Regions from separate parts of the Halomonas sp. HG01 genome, predicted to be linked through region 2. Evidence: predicted binding sites of a transcription regulator. Region 2 holds the regulator's gene; each other region holds the start of a gene.
The links. Region 2 encodes PhoB, which activates phosphate uptake and scavenging genes when phosphate is short. Its sites were predicted from a motif close to TGTCATANNNNTGTCANA; they were not measured.
Positions count from the first base shown of each region.

Region 1: the regulator PhoB is predicted to act here: its motif matches at 2,389-2,406, upstream of UN84_RS13825 (DUF6482 family protein).
Region 3: the regulator PhoB is predicted to act here: its motif matches at 2,413-2,430, upstream of ugpB (sn-glycerol-3-phosphate ABC transporter substrate-binding protein UgpB).
Region 4: the regulator PhoB is predicted to act here: its motif matches at 1,647-1,664, upstream of UN84_RS04415 (inorganic diphosphatase).

Region 1 is NZ_CP022134.1:2,911,344-2,915,327, forward strand. It holds gene UN84_RS13815 (cryptochrome/photolyase family protein) at 1-1,411, shown strand, start outside; gene UN84_RS13820 (thiol-disulfide oxidoreductase DCC family protein) at 1,411-1,836, shown strand; gene UN84_RS13825 (DUF6482 family protein) at 2,032-2,334, opposite strand; gene UN84_RS13830 (hypothetical protein) at 2,472-2,765, opposite strand; gene dnaB (replicative DNA helicase) at 2,833-3,984, opposite strand, start outside.
Region 2 is NZ_CP022134.1:3,430,712-3,434,695, reverse strand. It holds gene cysZ (sulfate transporter CysZ) at 1-286, shown strand, start outside; gene phoR (phosphate regulon sensor histidine kinase PhoR) at 371-1,684, opposite strand; gene phoB (phosphate regulon transcriptional regulator PhoB) at 1,686-2,375, opposite strand; gene ubiA (4-hydroxybenzoate octaprenyltransferase) at 2,500-3,393, opposite strand; gene UN84_RS16280 (chorismate--pyruvate lyase family protein) at 3,447-3,923, opposite strand.
Region 3 is NZ_CP022134.1:1,072,357-1,076,340, forward strand. It holds gene ugpE (sn-glycerol-3-phosphate ABC transporter permease UgpE) at 1-43, opposite strand, end outside; gene ugpA (sn-glycerol-3-phosphate ABC transporter permease UgpA) at 60-935, opposite strand; gene ugpB (sn-glycerol-3-phosphate ABC transporter substrate-binding protein UgpB) at 1,013-2,329, opposite strand; gene UN84_RS04990 (hypothetical protein) at 2,560-3,144, shown strand; gene azu (azurin) at 3,184-3,657, opposite strand; gene UN84_RS05000 (NADPH:quinone reductase) at 3,827-3,984, shown strand, end outside.
Region 4 is NZ_CP022134.1:964,606-968,589, forward strand. It holds gene madL (malonate transporter subunit MadL) at 1-171, shown strand, start outside; gene madM (malonate transporter subunit MadM) at 184-945, shown strand; gene UN84_RS04415 (inorganic diphosphatase) at 998-1,597, opposite strand; gene UN84_RS04420 (hypothetical protein) at 1,919-2,104, shown strand; gene UN84_RS04425 (flavodoxin family protein) at 2,117-2,578, opposite strand; gene UN84_RS04430 (YbhB/YbcL family Raf kinase inhibitor-like protein) at 2,701-3,177, shown strand; gene UN84_RS04435 (LysR family transcriptional regulator) at 3,267-3,984, opposite strand, start outside.

The DNA of each region.
Region 1 (3,984 bases), 520 kb from region 2:
CGACCTGCGCGACCGCGGCCACCGCGTCCACTACAGCGCCCTGGACGACCCCGACAACGCCCAGACGCTGCTCGACGAGGCCGAGCGACTGGCACGCCTGTACGGCTGCGACGAGATCCGCGCGGTGCGCCCGGGCGAGTGGCGGCTGTGGCAGGCCATGCGCGAACGCCAGGGCAGTGCCCTGCCCTGGCGGCTGATCGAGGACGATCGCTTCTACACCACCCCCGACGACTTCGCCGCCTGGGAGCAGGGACGCAAGTCACCGCGCCTGGAGTACTTCTACCGCGAGATGCGTCGCCGCACCGGCCTGCTGATGGAGGACGACGCGCCCGCCGGCGGGCGCTGGAACTACGACCACGACAACCGCGAGCCACTGCCCGAGGGGATCGAGGTGCCCGCCCCGCCCCGCCATCGCCGCGATGACGTGACCCGCGAGGTCATGACGCTGGTGGAAGAACACTTCGGAGACCACTTCGGTGACCTCGCGGGCTTTCACTGGCCGGTGACCCGGCGCCAGGCCCTGGCCGACCTGCGCCACTTCCTCGCCGAACTGCTGCCCGACTTCGGCCGCTACCAGGACGCCATCAGCGACAGCGAGCCCTTCCTGTTCCACTCACGGCTGTCGGCGGCACTGAACCTCGGCCTGCTCTCGCCACGGGAGCTGTGCGAGGGCGCCGAGCGCGAGTATCGTCAGGGCCGCGCGCCGCTCAACGCGGCGGAGGGCTTCATTCGCCAGATACTGGGCTGGCGGGAATACGTGCGCGGCCTCTACTGGACGCGTATGCCCGACTACAAGCGTGCCAACGCCCTGGGGGCGAACCGCGGGCTGCCGGCCTGCTACTGGACCGGCGACACCGAACTGCGCTGCCTGAAGCGTGCCATCGAGATGACCCGCGACAATGCCTACGCCCACCACATCCAGCGGCTGATGGTCACCGGCAACGTCGCGCTGCTGTGCGACGTGGCGCCGGACGCGCTGTGCGACTGGTACCTGGCGGTCTACGCCGACGCCTGCGAGTGGGTGGAGCTGCCCAACACCCTGGGCATGGTGCTGCACGGCGACGGCGGGCTGATGGGCTCCAAGCCCTACTGCGCCTCGGGCAAGTACATCGACCGCATGTCGGACCACTGCCGGCACTGCCGCTTCGATCCCAAACGGGTCGTCGGCGACAACGCCTGCCCGCTCAACAGCCTCTACTGGCGCTTCCTCGAGACCCACCGCGAGGCGCTGTCGGGCAACCACCGCATGAAGCTGATCTACGGCTCGCTGGACCGCATGTCGGACGACAAGCGGGCGGCGATGCGCGACCAGGCCGAGGCCTTCCTCGCCGGGCTCGAAACCGAGCCGGCCTACGGTCGAGGCGAGCACCGCGCCGGCTATCATGACGCCACCGACCACGGAGCCCCCTGATGATGCACCGCCCGCGCTCGACACGTCGCGCCCCCTCGCCTCGTCACGCCGTCTCGCCGGTGACACTCTTCCACGACGGCCACTGCCCCTTCTGCCAGCGTGAAGTCGCCTGGCTGGCGCGCCACCCGCGCCGCGAGCGGGTCAGGTTGGTCGACATCCAGACGACCGACGTCGCCGCCGAATGGGGGCGTTCGTTCGAGGTCATGATGGGCCGCCTTCACCTGCGCGACGCCGACGGCACCTGGTTCGTCGGCATGGACGCCAGCCGGGCGCTCTACGCGGTGCTGGGCTATCGTCGCCTGGTGGCGCTGTCGATGCTGCCGGGCCTGGCGTGGGGCGTCGATCGCGGCTATGCCGTCTTCGCTCGCTACCGGATCGGGCTGGGGCAGCGCTGGCAGGCCTGGACGAGGCGCTCGGATCGCTGAGCGATGGGAGCGACGCCATCGGGCACGGCGAGAACGCGACGGAAACCGGGCTGGCCGGAAAGGCCGGAAGACGCGGGGGAAAACATGCCACCAGTCGGGTCGGGGAGCGCGCTGAGGCGTACGGTGGCAAGTCGGTGGGCCGGCGCGATGCCGGAGGTCGGTGAATGGTGATCGAGGAAAGGCGCGGCTCGCAGGCTAGAACACCAGCGGCATGCGAGAGCTGAGCGCGTCGTGGTAGTTCGCGTCGCGACCGATCATCTCGTCGTGCGCCACGTACTGCACCAGATAGGCACGGTGGATGCCGGCGCGCTTGAGCTCGAGGTAGACGTCGTCGAGGGCGCGGAACAACATCGGCTTGCCGCGCTGGGTCAGCAGGTGGCGCTGGCCCTCGATGTCTTCCAGTTCGACCTGGTAGACGCGGCTGCCGGCATGGCTGATCACGCGGATCTCGAAGTTGTCGTGCTGGGCCACGAAGGCCTTGAGGTCATTGAAGTCCATGATCCCTCCATCGGGATATCTCAGGATGAATGCTGATACAGTCTCGTCCTGTCGTATGACACGACGATGACGGCACCGTATCGCCCTGAGACCGATGGAGGGCACCGGGGTTCCCGGCGGGAAGCCGCCGAAGGCGGTTACTGGTAGTCGGCGGGATCGATCGCCTTGCCCAGGGAGTTGCGGTCGACCCACTTGCCGGCCTTGGTCTCCTTGTAGCGGAACACCACGCGATCGCCGACCGCGACCGGCAGCTCCGAGTCCTCGGTCTGATAGCTGTAGTCCTCGCCGTCCACCACCAGCTGGTAGCGATAGAGATCCGGCATGCCCAGCCACTCCTTGAACGGCCCTTCGCGTTCCACGGACTGCAATTCGCCGCGCGCCTCGAGCTTCGGGGTGCGCCGCCGATTACCGCGCTGAAATCCGCCTGCCATGGTGCTTCTCCAGTGTGCTGTTCGAGGGGTGGGGATTATACGGCGCCGGCTGCCCCGCTCAAGGGGGTCACTCGCCGAAGGTGTCGCCATAGCTGTCCGGCGCCAGATCCTCGAAGCGGGTGTACTTGCCGATGAACGCCATGTGCACCGTGCCGATCGGCCCGTTACGCTGCTTGCCGATGATGAATTCGGCCAGTCCCTGGTTGTCGGGGTTATCCGGATTGTAGACCTCATCGCGATAGACGAAGCCGATCAGGTCGGCGTCCTGCTCGATGGCGCCGGACTCGCGCAGGTCCGACATCACCGGGCGCTTGTTGGGACGCTGCTCCAGCGAGCGGTTGAGCTGCGACAGCGCCACCACCGGGCAGCCGAATTCCTTCGCCAGACCCTTGAGCGAGCGCGAGATCTCCGAGATCTCGCCGGTGCGGTTCTCGGAGAAACCCGGTACCTGCATCAGCTGCAGGTAATCGATCATGATCATCGCCAGGTTGCCGTGCTCACGCACGATCCGGCGCACCCGCGAGCGCATCTCGTTGGGCGACAGCGCCGCGGTGTCGTCGATGAACAGCTGCTTGTCCTTGAGCAGGTTCACCGCCGAGGTCAGGCGCGGCCAGTCCTCGTCCTCGAGCTGACCCGTCCGCACCCGGGTCTGGTCGATGCGCCCCAGCGACGAGAGCATCCGCAGCATGATCGCTTCGCCCGGCATCTCCATCGAGAACACCACCACCGGCTTGTCGCTGGAGATCACCGCATGCTCGACCAGGTTCATGGCGAAGGTGGTCTTGCCCATGGACGGGCGCCCGGCCACGATCACCAGGTCCGAAGGCTGCAGTCCGGAGGTCATGTCGTCCAGGTCGCGGAAGCCGGTCGACAGGCCGGTCATCTCGCCCTGCATGTTGAACATCTCGTCGATGCGATCCACCGCCTTGGCCAGCAGGTCGCTCATGCCGACCGGGCCCCCCTCCTTGGGCCGCTCCTCGCTGATCTGGAAGACCAGGCGCTCGGCCTCGTTAACGAGCTCGTCGGCGGGCCGCCCCTGGGGCGCGAAGGCGCTCTCGGCGACCTGGTTGGCGGCATGGATCAGCTTGCGCAGGGTGGCCCGCTCGCGAACGATGTCGGCATAGGCGCGGATGTTGCTGGCCGACGGCGTGTTGCGTGCCAGCTCCGCCAGGGTGGCCAGGCCGCCCACGGTCTCGAGCTGATCACGCCCCTCCAACGC
Region 2 (3,984 bases):
CAACCTGGTCGCCCCGCTGCTGTGGCTGCTGTTCTCGGCCTGGATGATGGCGGTCACCTACCTCGACTATCCCATGGACAACAACAAGGTGACCTTCGCCGACATGCGCCGCCGGCTGGCCGCGCGCCGCTGGCCGACGCTCACCTACGGCGGCTGGGTGATGCTGATCACCTGGCTGCCGCTGGCCAACCTGTTCCTGCTGCCCGGTGCCGTGGCCGGCGCGGTGCTGATGTGGGAAGACCACTACCGGGCGCTGACGCCCGATGCCGCCCCGGCGAGGCGTTGATGCCCGCGCCCCGGGCAGGCGTCGTGATCACGTGACATCCCTCCGCCCGGCCTGCGTCGGGCGGAGTGGCGTCCGGGGACGGGATCAAGCGCGCCGCGAAGCTGGCGCGGCGTCGGTGAGGCGGGCGGTGGGGAAGATGCAGCGGAAGGTGGCGCCCTCGCCGAGCCGGGAGTCGATCTCCAGCTGGGCGTCGTGGCGCAGCAGCACGTGCTTGACGATGGCCAGCCCCAGGCCGGTGCCGCCGGTGGCGGTGCTGCGGCCCTTGTCGACCCGGTAGAAGCGCTCGGTCAGGCGCGGGATGTGCAGCGGATCGATGCCCTCGCCGTCGTCCTCCACCTCCAGGCAGGCGCCGTCGCCCCAGGGGCGCCAGCGCAGCACGATGCGGCTGCCCTCGCCGGCATAGCGCACGGCATTGAAGGCCAGGTTGGAAACGGTGCTGTGCAGCTCCTTCTCCGAGCCGAGCAGGCCGCGGGGCTCCTCGACCGCCACCTCCAGCTGGTGGTGGCCCTCGGACAGCGCCTCGGCGTCGCGCCGCACGGCCTCGAGCAGGCTGGTGGGGTCGATGCGGATGTCGTCGTGGCCGCCCTGGTCGTTCTCCAGCCGCGACAGCAGCAGCAGGTCGTTGACCAGGTTCTGCATGCGCTTGGTCTGGCTCTGCATCTGGCCGATGCCTCGGCCCAGGCGCTCGGGCAGCATCTCGGCCATGTCGCCGTAGGTCTCGAGGTAGCCCGCCAGCACGGTGAGCGGGGTGCGCAGCTCGTGGGACACGTTGGCCACGAAGTCGCGGCGCATCTGCTCCAGGCGGTGCAGGCGGGTGATGTCGCGGGCCATCACCAGGCGCTCGTCGTCGCCGTAGAGGGTGATCTGGAACTGCAGGATGAGGTTCTCGTCGATCGGCGAGCACAGCGTCAGCGGCTCGCGATAGTCCCGGGCGTGGAAGTAGTCGACGAAGCTTGGGTCGCGCATCAGGTTGGTGATGTGCTGGCCGCGGTCCAGGGCCGGCTTGAGGCCCAGCATGCGTTCGGCGGCGCTGTTCCACCACTCCATGTCGCCGTGGCGGTCGAGCATCACCACGCTGTCGCGCATCGCCTCCGAGGACTCCTGGATACGGCTCAGGGTGTCGCGCAGCCGGCGCTGGGTGAGGCGCTGGCCCTTCTGGTAGCGGTAGAGGCGATCGAACAGCTCGCCCCACAGGCCGGAGGCCGAGGGCGGCTCGTCATGGGGATGATGGGTCAGCCATTCCTGCAGGGCGTGCAGCTGGCGCAGCTGGTAGAAGAGATAGAGGGCGAGCCCCACGGCGATGCCGGTGCCGCTGAAGCCGAAGGGCCAGCCGACCAGGGCGCCGGCGCCCACCAGGGCACCCAGCCGCCACCATTCGCGTCGCCACAGCCGGCCCACGTCAGCCCTTGGCGGAGAAGCGGTAGCCGGTCCCGCGCACGGTCTGGATCAGCTGCTGGTGCGGCTCGCCCAGCGCCTTGCGCAGGCGGCGGATGTGCACGTCCACGGTGCGCTCCTCGACGTAGACGTTGCCGCCCCAGACCTGATCGAGCAGCTGGCCGCGGGTATAGGCGCGCTCCTGGTGGGTCATGAAGAACTGCAGCAGGCGGTACTCGGTGGGGCCGATCTCCAGCGACTGGCCGTCGATGCTGACCCGGTGGCTGACCGGGTCGAGCATCAGGCCCTCGACCTGCACCGGCTCCTCGACGCCGCGCGGCGTGGCGCGGCGCAGCACCGCCTTGAGGCGCGCCACCAGCTCGCGGGGCGAGAAGGGCTTGGTGATGTAGTCGTCGGCCCCGGATTCGAGGCCCTGGATCTTGTTGTCCTCTTCGCCCTTGGCGGTGAGCATGATGATCGGCAGTTCCGAGGTGCCTTCCTCGCGCTTCAGGCGGCGGGCGAGCTCGACGCCGCTGGTGCCGGGCATCATCCAGTCCAGCAGCACCAGGTCGGGCTGGTGATCGACGACCATGGCGTGGGCGCTCTGGGCATTGTCCGCCTCGAGGACGCGATAGTCGGCCATCTCCAGCGCCACGGCGATCATCTCGCGGATGGGCGCTTCATCATCGACGATCAGTACGGTCTTGGCGGTCATCCCGGGGCCTCATGGTCGAGATCAGTGACATATTGGTGACGATGACAGCATGTCCTTGTGACAATACCGTGACAGTCACCGCCTGTCGCCCCCGCTTAGCCCCGTCGTTCGACCCCGTCCGGCATCACCCGCCGGCGGCCGGCCACAGCGACAGCGCGATGCCGGCGAACGCCAGCAGCCCCGACCAATGGTTGTTGAGGAAGGCCTGGAAGCAGCGATCGCGATCGCGATGGCGGATCAGCCGCTGCTGGTGGACGAAGGTGGCGGCCATCGCGGCCAGGCCGACCCAGAAGAAGCCGCCCAGGCCGAGGCGTTCGCCGGCCCAGGCCAGCAGGGCCAGCGTGGCCAGCTGCAAAAGGCCGATGATCAGCCGGTCGGCACGGCCGAACAGCACCGCGGTGGACTTGATGCCGATGCGCAGGTCGTCGTCGCGGTCGACCATGGCGTACTCGGTGTCGTAGGCCACGGTCCACAGCACGTTGGCGGCGAACAGCAGCCAGGCCTCCAGCGGCACCTGGCCGAGCACCGCGCCGAAGGCCATGGGAATGGCCCACGAGAAGGCCGCCCCCAGCACCACCTGGGGCAGGTGGGTGTAGCGCTTCATGAAGGGGTAGACGAAGGCCAGGATCACGCCGCCCACCGACAGCATCACGGTGAAGGCGTTGGTGAAACACACCAGCACGAAGGCCGCCAGCACCAGGCCGGCGAACAGCGCCTTGGCCTCGCCTTCGCCGATGCGTCCGGTGGCCAGCGGACGCGACTTCGTCCGCTTCACGTGGCCGTCGAAGTGGCGGTCGGCGTAGTCGTTGACCACGCAGCCCGCGGCCCGCATCAGGTAGACCCCGGCGACGAAGATCAGCAGCAGCCGGCGCTCGGGAACGCCCTCGGCCGCCGTCCACAGCGCCCACAGCGTCGGCCACATCAGCAGCCAGGTGCCGATGGGGCGGTCGAGGCGGGTCAGTTGCAGGAAGTCGGGCAGCCGGTCCAGCCCCTTGGGGCGCATCAGGGAACGTTCCATGTGGGTCTCTCGGTTGAATCGGACGACACGGTTTTCGGGCGATGCCTGGGAGCCTATCGCGCCGGCAGGGCCAGGTCATCCGCCATGTCGTCGAGGAAGAACTCCTGGACCAGCACCGCGAAGCGGCCGTGGCGCAGCACCGAGCGTCGGCCCCAGGGGCCGGGAGCGTCGTGGAAGGGGGCCGGGTCGGCGCTGACCTCGATGGGGCCGCGCTCGAGGCCGGGCTGGCGGAACAGCCAGTGACCCAGCGAGCGCTCGCCGAGGCCCGCCAGCCGCTGGCCAAGGAGGCCGTGAAGCGGGGCCACCGAGCGCGCCATCACCCAGGGCCGGTCGTCGAGGCACAGCGCGACCTCGCGCCGCCAGGCCAGGCGGCCCGGCGCCATGCCCAGTGCCAGGGCCTCGTCGCGCCGCGGCCGGCCCAGGCGCTGGTCGAGCAGCCTGACCCGGAAGCGGCGCGGCGCGCCGGCCTCGATCAGCCGACGGGTCAGCGAGTCCCGTGAGGCGACCCAACGCCACCAGGCCGGGCTCATGGCGGGGCGGGCCGCCGCCAGGGGGCGCCATCGGGGAGCGAGGGCCGGACCGTGATTCACT
Region 3 (3,984 bases), 1.3 Mb from region 2:
GCGCGTGGCTGGCGATGTCCAGGCCGCGGCGGCGGTAGCGCATGGGCGTCTCTCCGGTGTCAGTACTGAACCCTGCGCTCGAGGTAGCGGAACTGCAGCAGGGTGAGCAGGCCCACCAGCCCCATCAGCAGCACCGACTGGGCGGCACTGGAGCCCAGGTCGTAGCCGATGAAGCCGTCCTCGAAGACCTTGTAGACCAGGGTGCGCGTAGCACCGCCGGGGCCGCCGGCGGTGGTGGCGTCGATGGTGCCGAAGGTCTCGAAGAAGGCGTAGACGCTGTTCATCACCAGCAGGAAGAAGCTGGTCGGCGACAGCAGCGGGAAGGTGATGGTCCAGAAGCGCCGCCAGGGGCCGGCGCCGTCGATGGCGGCGGCCTCCAGCAGGCTCCTGGGAATCGCCTGCAGGCCGGCCAGGAAGAACACGAAGTTGTAGCTCATCTGCTTCCAGATCGAGGCCATCACCACCAGCGCCATGGCCTGGCCGCCGTTGAGCTGGTGGTTCCAGTCGATGTCGAGCGCGCCGAGCCCGGCGCTGATCAGGCCGAGCTCCGGGTCGAGCATGAAGCCCCACAGCACGCCGGCCACCGCGGGCGCCACCGCATAGGGCCAGATCAGCAGCGCCTTGTAGGCGCCGGCCCCCTTGATCACCCGGTCGGCGAGCACCGCCAGCAGCAGCGCCAGCGCCATGGCGCCCAGCGCCACGCCGGCACTGAAGGTCACGGTGATGCCCAGCGCCCGGTAGTACTCCGCCGAGGCCAGCACCCGCGCGAAGTTCTCGAAGGCGACGAAGGTGCGGCCGAGGCCGAAGGGATCCTCGACGTAGAAGGCCTGAAGCATGGCCTGGGCGGCGGGCCAGAAGAAGAAGATCGCCACGACGGCCAGCTGCGGGGCGAGCAGCAGCCAGGGCGTGACGCGGTGTCGCTGGAAGGTCGCCATGGTCGTTTATCGCTGGAGAGGAAAAGGGCCGGCACGCCAGGGCGGCGTGCCGGCACGGGGCGGAGGCGGAGGGCGGATCAGCCGTTGGCCTGCTGGAAGCGCTCCAGCAGCGCGTTGCCGCGGCGCACGGCCTCGCTCAGGCCGTCCTGGGCGCTCACGTCGCCGTTGAAGATGCGCTCCAGCTGCTCCTCGATGACGTCGCGGATCTGCGGCATGTTGCCCAGGCGCAGGCCCTTGGAGTTGGCCGTGGGCGTGACGCCGGTCATCTGCTCGATGGCCACGGCGCTGCCCGGGTTCTGCTCGTAGAAGCCCTTCTGCTGGCCGAGCTCGTAGGCCGCCTGGGTGATCGGCAGATAGCCGGAGAACTGGTGCCAGTCGGCCTGGACCTCGGCGGAAGAGAGATAGTCGAAGAAGCGCGCCACGCCCTGATAGACCTCGTCGCTCTTGCCGGCCAGCACCCAAAGCGAGGCGCCGCCGATGATGCTGTTCTGCGGCGTGTCGACCAGGTCGCTGTCGTAGGGCAGCGGGGCGACGGAGAAGTCGAAGTCCTCGGCGTTGGCGCGCACGCCTGCCAGCGAGGCGGAGGACGCCATCAGCATGGCGCAGCGGCCGGTGTAGAAGGCCGGGGCGGCATCGTCGAAGCGGCCGCCGTAGTCGAAGCGGCCGTCCTGCTGCCAGTCGGCCAGGCGCTGGATGTGATCGACGGCGGCGGTGTCGTCGATGCTCAGGCGGGCCTCGAGCCCGCCGAAGCCGTTCTGCTCGGTGGCGAAGGGCAGGTCGTTGCGCGCCGAGAAGTTCTCGAGCTGGATCCAGGACGGCCAGGTGGTGGTCATGCCGCACTCGGCGGCGCCGGAGTCGACGATTCGGCCCAGGGTCTCGCCGAGCCCCTGCCAGGTGGTCGGCACCGCGTCCACGCCGGCCTCGTCGAGGATGTCGCGGTTGACGTAGACCACCGGCGTCGAGGAATTGAAGGGCATGGACAGCATGCGGCCGTCGGCGTCGGTGTAGTAGCCGGTCACGGCGGGCAGAAAGGCGTCGGGGTCGACGTCCTGGCCCGACTCGCTCATCAGCTCGTGGACCGGCACGATGGCGCCCTCGGCGTTCATCATGGTGGCGGTGCCGACCTCGTAGATCTGCACGATGGCCGGCGCCTCGCCGGCGCGGAAGGCGGCGATGGCGCCGGTCATGGTCTCCGAGTAGTTGCCACGGAAGGACGGCTCGACCACATAGTCGTCCTGGGAGGTGTTGAAGTCGGCGGCGATCTCGTCGACCTTGTTGCCCAGTTCGCCGCCCATGGCGTGCCACCAGGCGATCTCGGTGGCCCCGTGGGCGGACAGCGACAGGCCGGCGGCGGCCATTCCCAGGGTCAGTGCTCCGGCGTACAGGCGTGGCATCGGAATCTCCTTGTCCATCGAGTCTTGGCTGAGAGAAGGCCCGGGCCGTGCATGCGCCGACGGCCTGCGAGCGACAAATACATTAGGAAAACTCGATGACAGCCCCGTGACCGTTTGCCTGCCCGGTGCCGAGCGGGGCGAGAGCGAAGGGCGCGTCTATGCTAGGCTGCGCGCTTTCAGGCTCGGTCGGGCCGGGCATCGAAGGCAGCCATGAAGGAGAGCCGGAAGCGATGAAAGTGGTGCATATCAAGAACGCGGCCCAGCGTGAGGCCTGTCTGGCGCGGCTGTGCGCCGAGGCCTATGGCCAGGAGGCGGGCATCGCGCCGCTGGTGACGTTCGCCGGGGTGACGGGCGTGCTGTTTCCGCAGGAGGCCGCGCGTCTGCTGGCGCTGGCCGACGACCAGGGCAAGCCGCTGGCGCTGGCGCTGCTGGCGCTGGACGAATCCGGTGAGGGCATGACCGTCATGCAGCTGGCGGATCTCGACACCGAGACGGTGAAGGCGCCGTCGATGCGGCTGGTGGGCGAGCTGGCGATGCGCGCGCCGCTGCGCGTGGACGCCACCGACGAGACGCAGGAAGCCCGCTTCCGCGAGGCCGGCATCGAGCGCTGGTTCAGCGGCAAGTCGGGCGTACGCATCGGGCTGTCGAAGCGTCATCCGGCCACCGGGCTCGATGACCTTCCGCGCACGCTGACGGTGGACGAGCAGGGCGTGGTGCAGTCGTTCAAGCGCGACCGGGCGCAGTTCGACGACTACAAACAGCGCTTCGTGAAGGGGCTCGAGAGCTTTCCCGCCACCCTGTCGGCGCGTCACTGAGGCGAGAAGCGCGCCGCCGGGCGGCGGCGCGCGGCAGGATCACCCTTCGACGGAGAAGGTGCCCTTCATCAGGCTGGAATGGCCGGGGAAGGAGCAGAAGAAGGTCAGGTCGCGACCGGCCAGGCCCTCGGTAGAGAAGGTGACGCTGGTGCTTTCGCCGCCGCCGATGACGTCGGTGGCGGCCAGCACGCGGTCGTCGTCCGCCGGCAGATAGTCGCTCTCGAGGCCGGTGCCCATGCCGGCCTGGGCCACGCCCTGAACGTCGGACGTCTCGGTGAGCACCCAGTTGTGGCCCATCACGTTGGCCTGCATCTGGCCGGTGTGCTCCAGCGTCACGGTGACCTCGTCGCAGCTGGCCGGCACGCTCATGGCGTCCTGGTTGAACTGCATCTGGTCGTTGCCCTCGATGGTCAGCTGGCACTGTTCGCCGTCCTGGGCCATGGCGGGGGCGGCGGTCAGGGTCGCGGCCAGGGCGGTGGCGGCGAGCAACCAGGTAGCGTTGGTAGCTTTCATAGCGGCATCCTTTCTGTCGTCACTTTGGTGATGTTTCTGTATACACTTTTGCATTCTTCGCCGAGCCTTCCAGGGCTGTCAAGCCCTGTCGGTCGCGGGGACGCTTGACCGCACGGTAAGGTAGCGTTTGACTGACGGTTCCTTCATTAGCGGTTTAAGGGTATCCAACATGGCCAAGCGCATCCAGTTCGCCCGCACCGGCGGGCCCGAGGTCCTCGAGCTCGTCGATGTCACGCCCGCCGAGCCGGGCCCCGGCGAGGTGCGGGTCCGCCATCAGGCGGTGGGCCTGAACTTCATCGACATCTATTTCCGCACCGGGCTGTATCC
Region 4 (3,984 bases), 1.2 Mb from region 2:
CTGAGCGGCGGGGCGGTGGCGCTGCTGGCCGGCGCGCTGGCGGTGGTGCTGGGACTGGCCATGGTGCCGGTGTTCGCCGGCAAGCCGTCGCGGGAGAGGGCCGAGCGCGGCGCCTCCTCCTCCAGCGCCTCGCACGCCCGGGCCCAGCCGGCTCGTGCGGTCCATCGCTAAGGAGGGCGTCCCATGCTGCAGTCACTCTATGATCTCGTCGACAAGTATCACCTGGTGGCGGCCTTTGCCGTCATCGGGCTCACCATGTATTTCGCCTACTGGATCAGCGAGCGCTTCACCCGCGGCAAGCTGCACGGGTCGGCGATCGCCATCATGCTTGGCCTGGCGCTGGCCTACGCGGGGGGCAAGATCACCGGTGGCGCCGACGGGCTCGCCGACATCACGCTGTTCTCCGGCCTGGGGCTGATGGGCGGCGGTATGCTGCGTGACCTGGCGATCATCGCCACCGCCTATGGCGTGCGCTTCGACGAGGTGCGCGAGGCCGGGGTACGCGGTGTGATGGCGCTGTTCGCCGGGGTGGTGGTGTCCTTCGTGGCCGGCGGGCTGGTGGCGGTCGGCTTCGGCTATACCGATCCGGTGGCGATCACCACCATCGGGGCGGGGGCCGTGACCTACATCGTCGGGCCCGTCACCGGGGCGACGCTGGGTGCGAGCTCCGAGGTGATCGCGCTGTCGATCGCCGCCGGGCTGGTCAAGTCGATCCTGACCATGATCGCCACGCCCATGGCCGCGCGCTGGATCGGGCTCGACAACCCGCGCTCGGCGATGATCTTCGGCGGCATGATCGGCACTACCAGCGGCGTCGCCGCCGGGCTCGCCGCCACCGACGCACGGCTGGTGCCCTACGGCGCCATGACCGCGACCTTCTACACCGGCCTCGGCATCCTGCTGGCGCCCACGGTGCTGTTCCTGGTCGTGCGCGGGCTGGTGTAGGCCAGGCGGCGCCTCTTGGGGCGCCGCCGTCGAAGGGCTCGGCGATGATCGATCAGTCGGCCACTTGGGCCTGGTAGGCGTCGAAGGCCCGGGTCAGGATATCCCGGGCCTCACTGGCGTCACCGAAGCCGTTCAGTTCGATGTCGCCGCCCTCCGGCAGGTTCTTGTAGACGCGGAAGAAGGCGTTGAGCCGCTCGACCTGCATGGCCGGGAGATCGTCCATGCCATCGATGTCGGCGTAGCTCGGGTCCACGTCGTCGGTGGGCACCGCGATGATCTTGTCGTCTGCCTCGCCGTCATCGACCATGCGCAGCACGCCGATGGCGCGGACCTTGATGACCGCGCCGGGATAGATGCCGTCGCGGGTCAGCACCAGTGCATCCAGCGGGTCTCCGTCGCCGCCGGCCGAGCTGGTGATGGAACCATAGTTGGCCGGGTAGCGGACCGGCATGGAAACGTAGCGGTCGACGATCAGCTGGCCATGTTCGGCATCGATCTCGTACTTGGTGAAGCTGCCGGCCGGGATCTCGTTGACCACGTGGAAGCTGACCGGGGCATCCTCGGTTTGGGGATAGTCGAAGACGTTCTGGGCCTGGACGGAAGACGCGGCCAGCAGGCCGGCGGCGACCAGGAGGGGAGCGATGGGCTTCATGGGATCTCGCGTTGCAATGGGAAAGAGATCCTCGAGCCTGACGGCTGACGATGACAGCCCCATGACGGCCCCGCATACGCTCTAGTCCCCGTTCCGGTCCGCGTTCTCCAGGACCGTTTTCCAAGGCCCGCGCTCAGGCAGCCGCTACCGCCTCTCGGGATCGTATGCTGATGGACATCGGCCAGGGATGGCCATTGTTGAAAGCATCGGTCGGTCACCCGTTCCGGGCCGCCGAGAGAGACGCGGCGCCTCATCGCGTTGTCTCTCGATATCCCTAGGCGGCCGAGCGCTTTTGGTTGCCGAACCGTCGGGCAAGAGACCATGCTCGATCCGCTCCATCTGCCGGTGACGGCCGTGCTGATCGGGATCGTGCTGTTCGGTCTGCAGCGCAGCGGCTCCCTGGCCGGAGCGTCGAGAGGGCGTCGCTTCGTGAACCAGTTCGCGGCCTTGTTCGTCGTGCTGCTGGTGCTGAATCTGCTCTGGCCCTGCGGCAGCGGTACGGGATGAAGCGCCGAGATGTCACAGCACGCCCGCCTCGAGCCCTGCCGCCATCGCCATGCCGAGCTCCTCCACCTGGACCTCGAAGGCGTCCTGCCACTCACCGCGCAGCGTCAGTGGGGCCTGCGCCCACTTCCAGCCGAGCCCGGTGACGATGCCTTCCACGGCGCGCCGGGTGCCGGTGCCGTCGTGGCCGGCCCGGATGTAGAGCGCGCAGGGCAGGCCGCGGGTGTCGTCCAGCACGGCGTAGTAGCTGCGGTCGAAGAAGTCCTTCAGGGCGCCGCTCATGGTGCCGAGGTTCTCGGGCGTGCCGAGCAGGATGGCGTCGCAGGTGCGCACGTCGTCCGGGCCGGCCTCGAGGGGTGGCCTGACGACCACGTTGATCGCCTCGATATCGGGATGGCGGGCGCCACGCTCGGCGGCTTCGCGCAGGCGGCGGGTGTTGGGGGAGGGCGCATGGGCCACGATCAACAGTCGCTTCATTAGAGCTTCCGGGTTGAAGAGTGCCTGGCCCGCCATCATACAGGGGACAGCGGCGTTGACAGGCGCCAACGCCTTGCCGACGCTGAATTCGGTATTCACGACCCCATCAGGGAGGACGTCCCATGGCCTTTGCCCTTTCGAAGATGCAGGTGACCAGCTCCGCCTTCGAGAACTTTCAAGCGATGCCCGGCCGGCATGCGGCAGACGGTGACGATCTTTCGCCGCCCCTGGCCTGGGAGAACCCGCCGGAGGGCACCAAGGGCTATGCGGTGATCTGCCACGATCCGGATGCGCCGCTGGTGCAGCACGGCCAGCAGGGATTCGTGCACTGGCTGCTCTACAACCTGCCGGGCTCCGCCACCTCATTGGAGGAGGCCACCACCGTTGGCACTCGCGGGCACAACGACTTCCAGCGTAACGGCTATGGTGGCCCCATGCCGCCGGAAGGCCACGGCACGCATCTGTACTACTTCTGGGTGCTGGCGCTGGACAAGCCCACGGCGCTGCCGGAAGGGCTCTCCATGACCGAGCTGCTCAAGCAGCTCGAGCCGCACCTGCTGGGCATGAACCGGCTGATCGGCACCTACCAGCGGGGCTGAAGCGAGCCGGCTGATCGGCAGTCCTGTCCGCCCAGCGCGGCTGAACCGAGCCCTCTGAGCGACCCTGCGAGCCCCGCCCCCGGCGGGGCTCAGTCGTTGGCGGCCTCGCCGGTCGCCTCGCCCGACAAGGGGGCGGCGATGTCGCCGTTTTCGGTGACGATGCGCTCGAGCTCCTCGCAGAAGGCGTCCAGCGCCTCGCGGGTGTGCCCGGGGCGGCGATGCAGCTCGATCTCGACCTGTCCCAGCGCCGGCAGGCCCTCCGCCTCGCCGACGATCCGGCAGCCCGCCGGCACGCTGCGCGGCGTCTTCACCGTCATCGCCAGGCCCGCCTGGACCGGCAGGTTGATGCCGGTGGGCGAGGTGCTGGCGTAGCGGATCTCCCAGCGCCGCTCGTCGCGGCCCAGCGCCGACAGCGCATGGGCGCGGAAGGTGCAGCCCTCCGGGTTGAGCGCCAGCGGCAGCACGTCCCAGTCCTCCAGCCGGCAGTCCTCGGCGACCACCCACACCATTGGCTCCCAGCCCAGCAGCTGCCCAGACTGCGTCGGCACGTGGCGGATCGACAGCACCGCGTCCAGCAGGCCCTCCTGAAACTGGCCGACCAGCGCCGCGCTCATGTCGCAGGTGATGTTGAGGCGCGTGTCCGGAAAGCGCCGGGCGTAACGCTCCAGCAGCTCGGGCAGGTAGGCGCTGGCCTGCTCCTCCGAGGTGGCGAAGCGGATCAGCTCCCCGCGCTGGCGCTCGCCCAGGGCCTCACGCGCCTCGTCCTCGAGGGTCAGCATGTGCCGGGCATAGGGCAGCAGCCGCTCG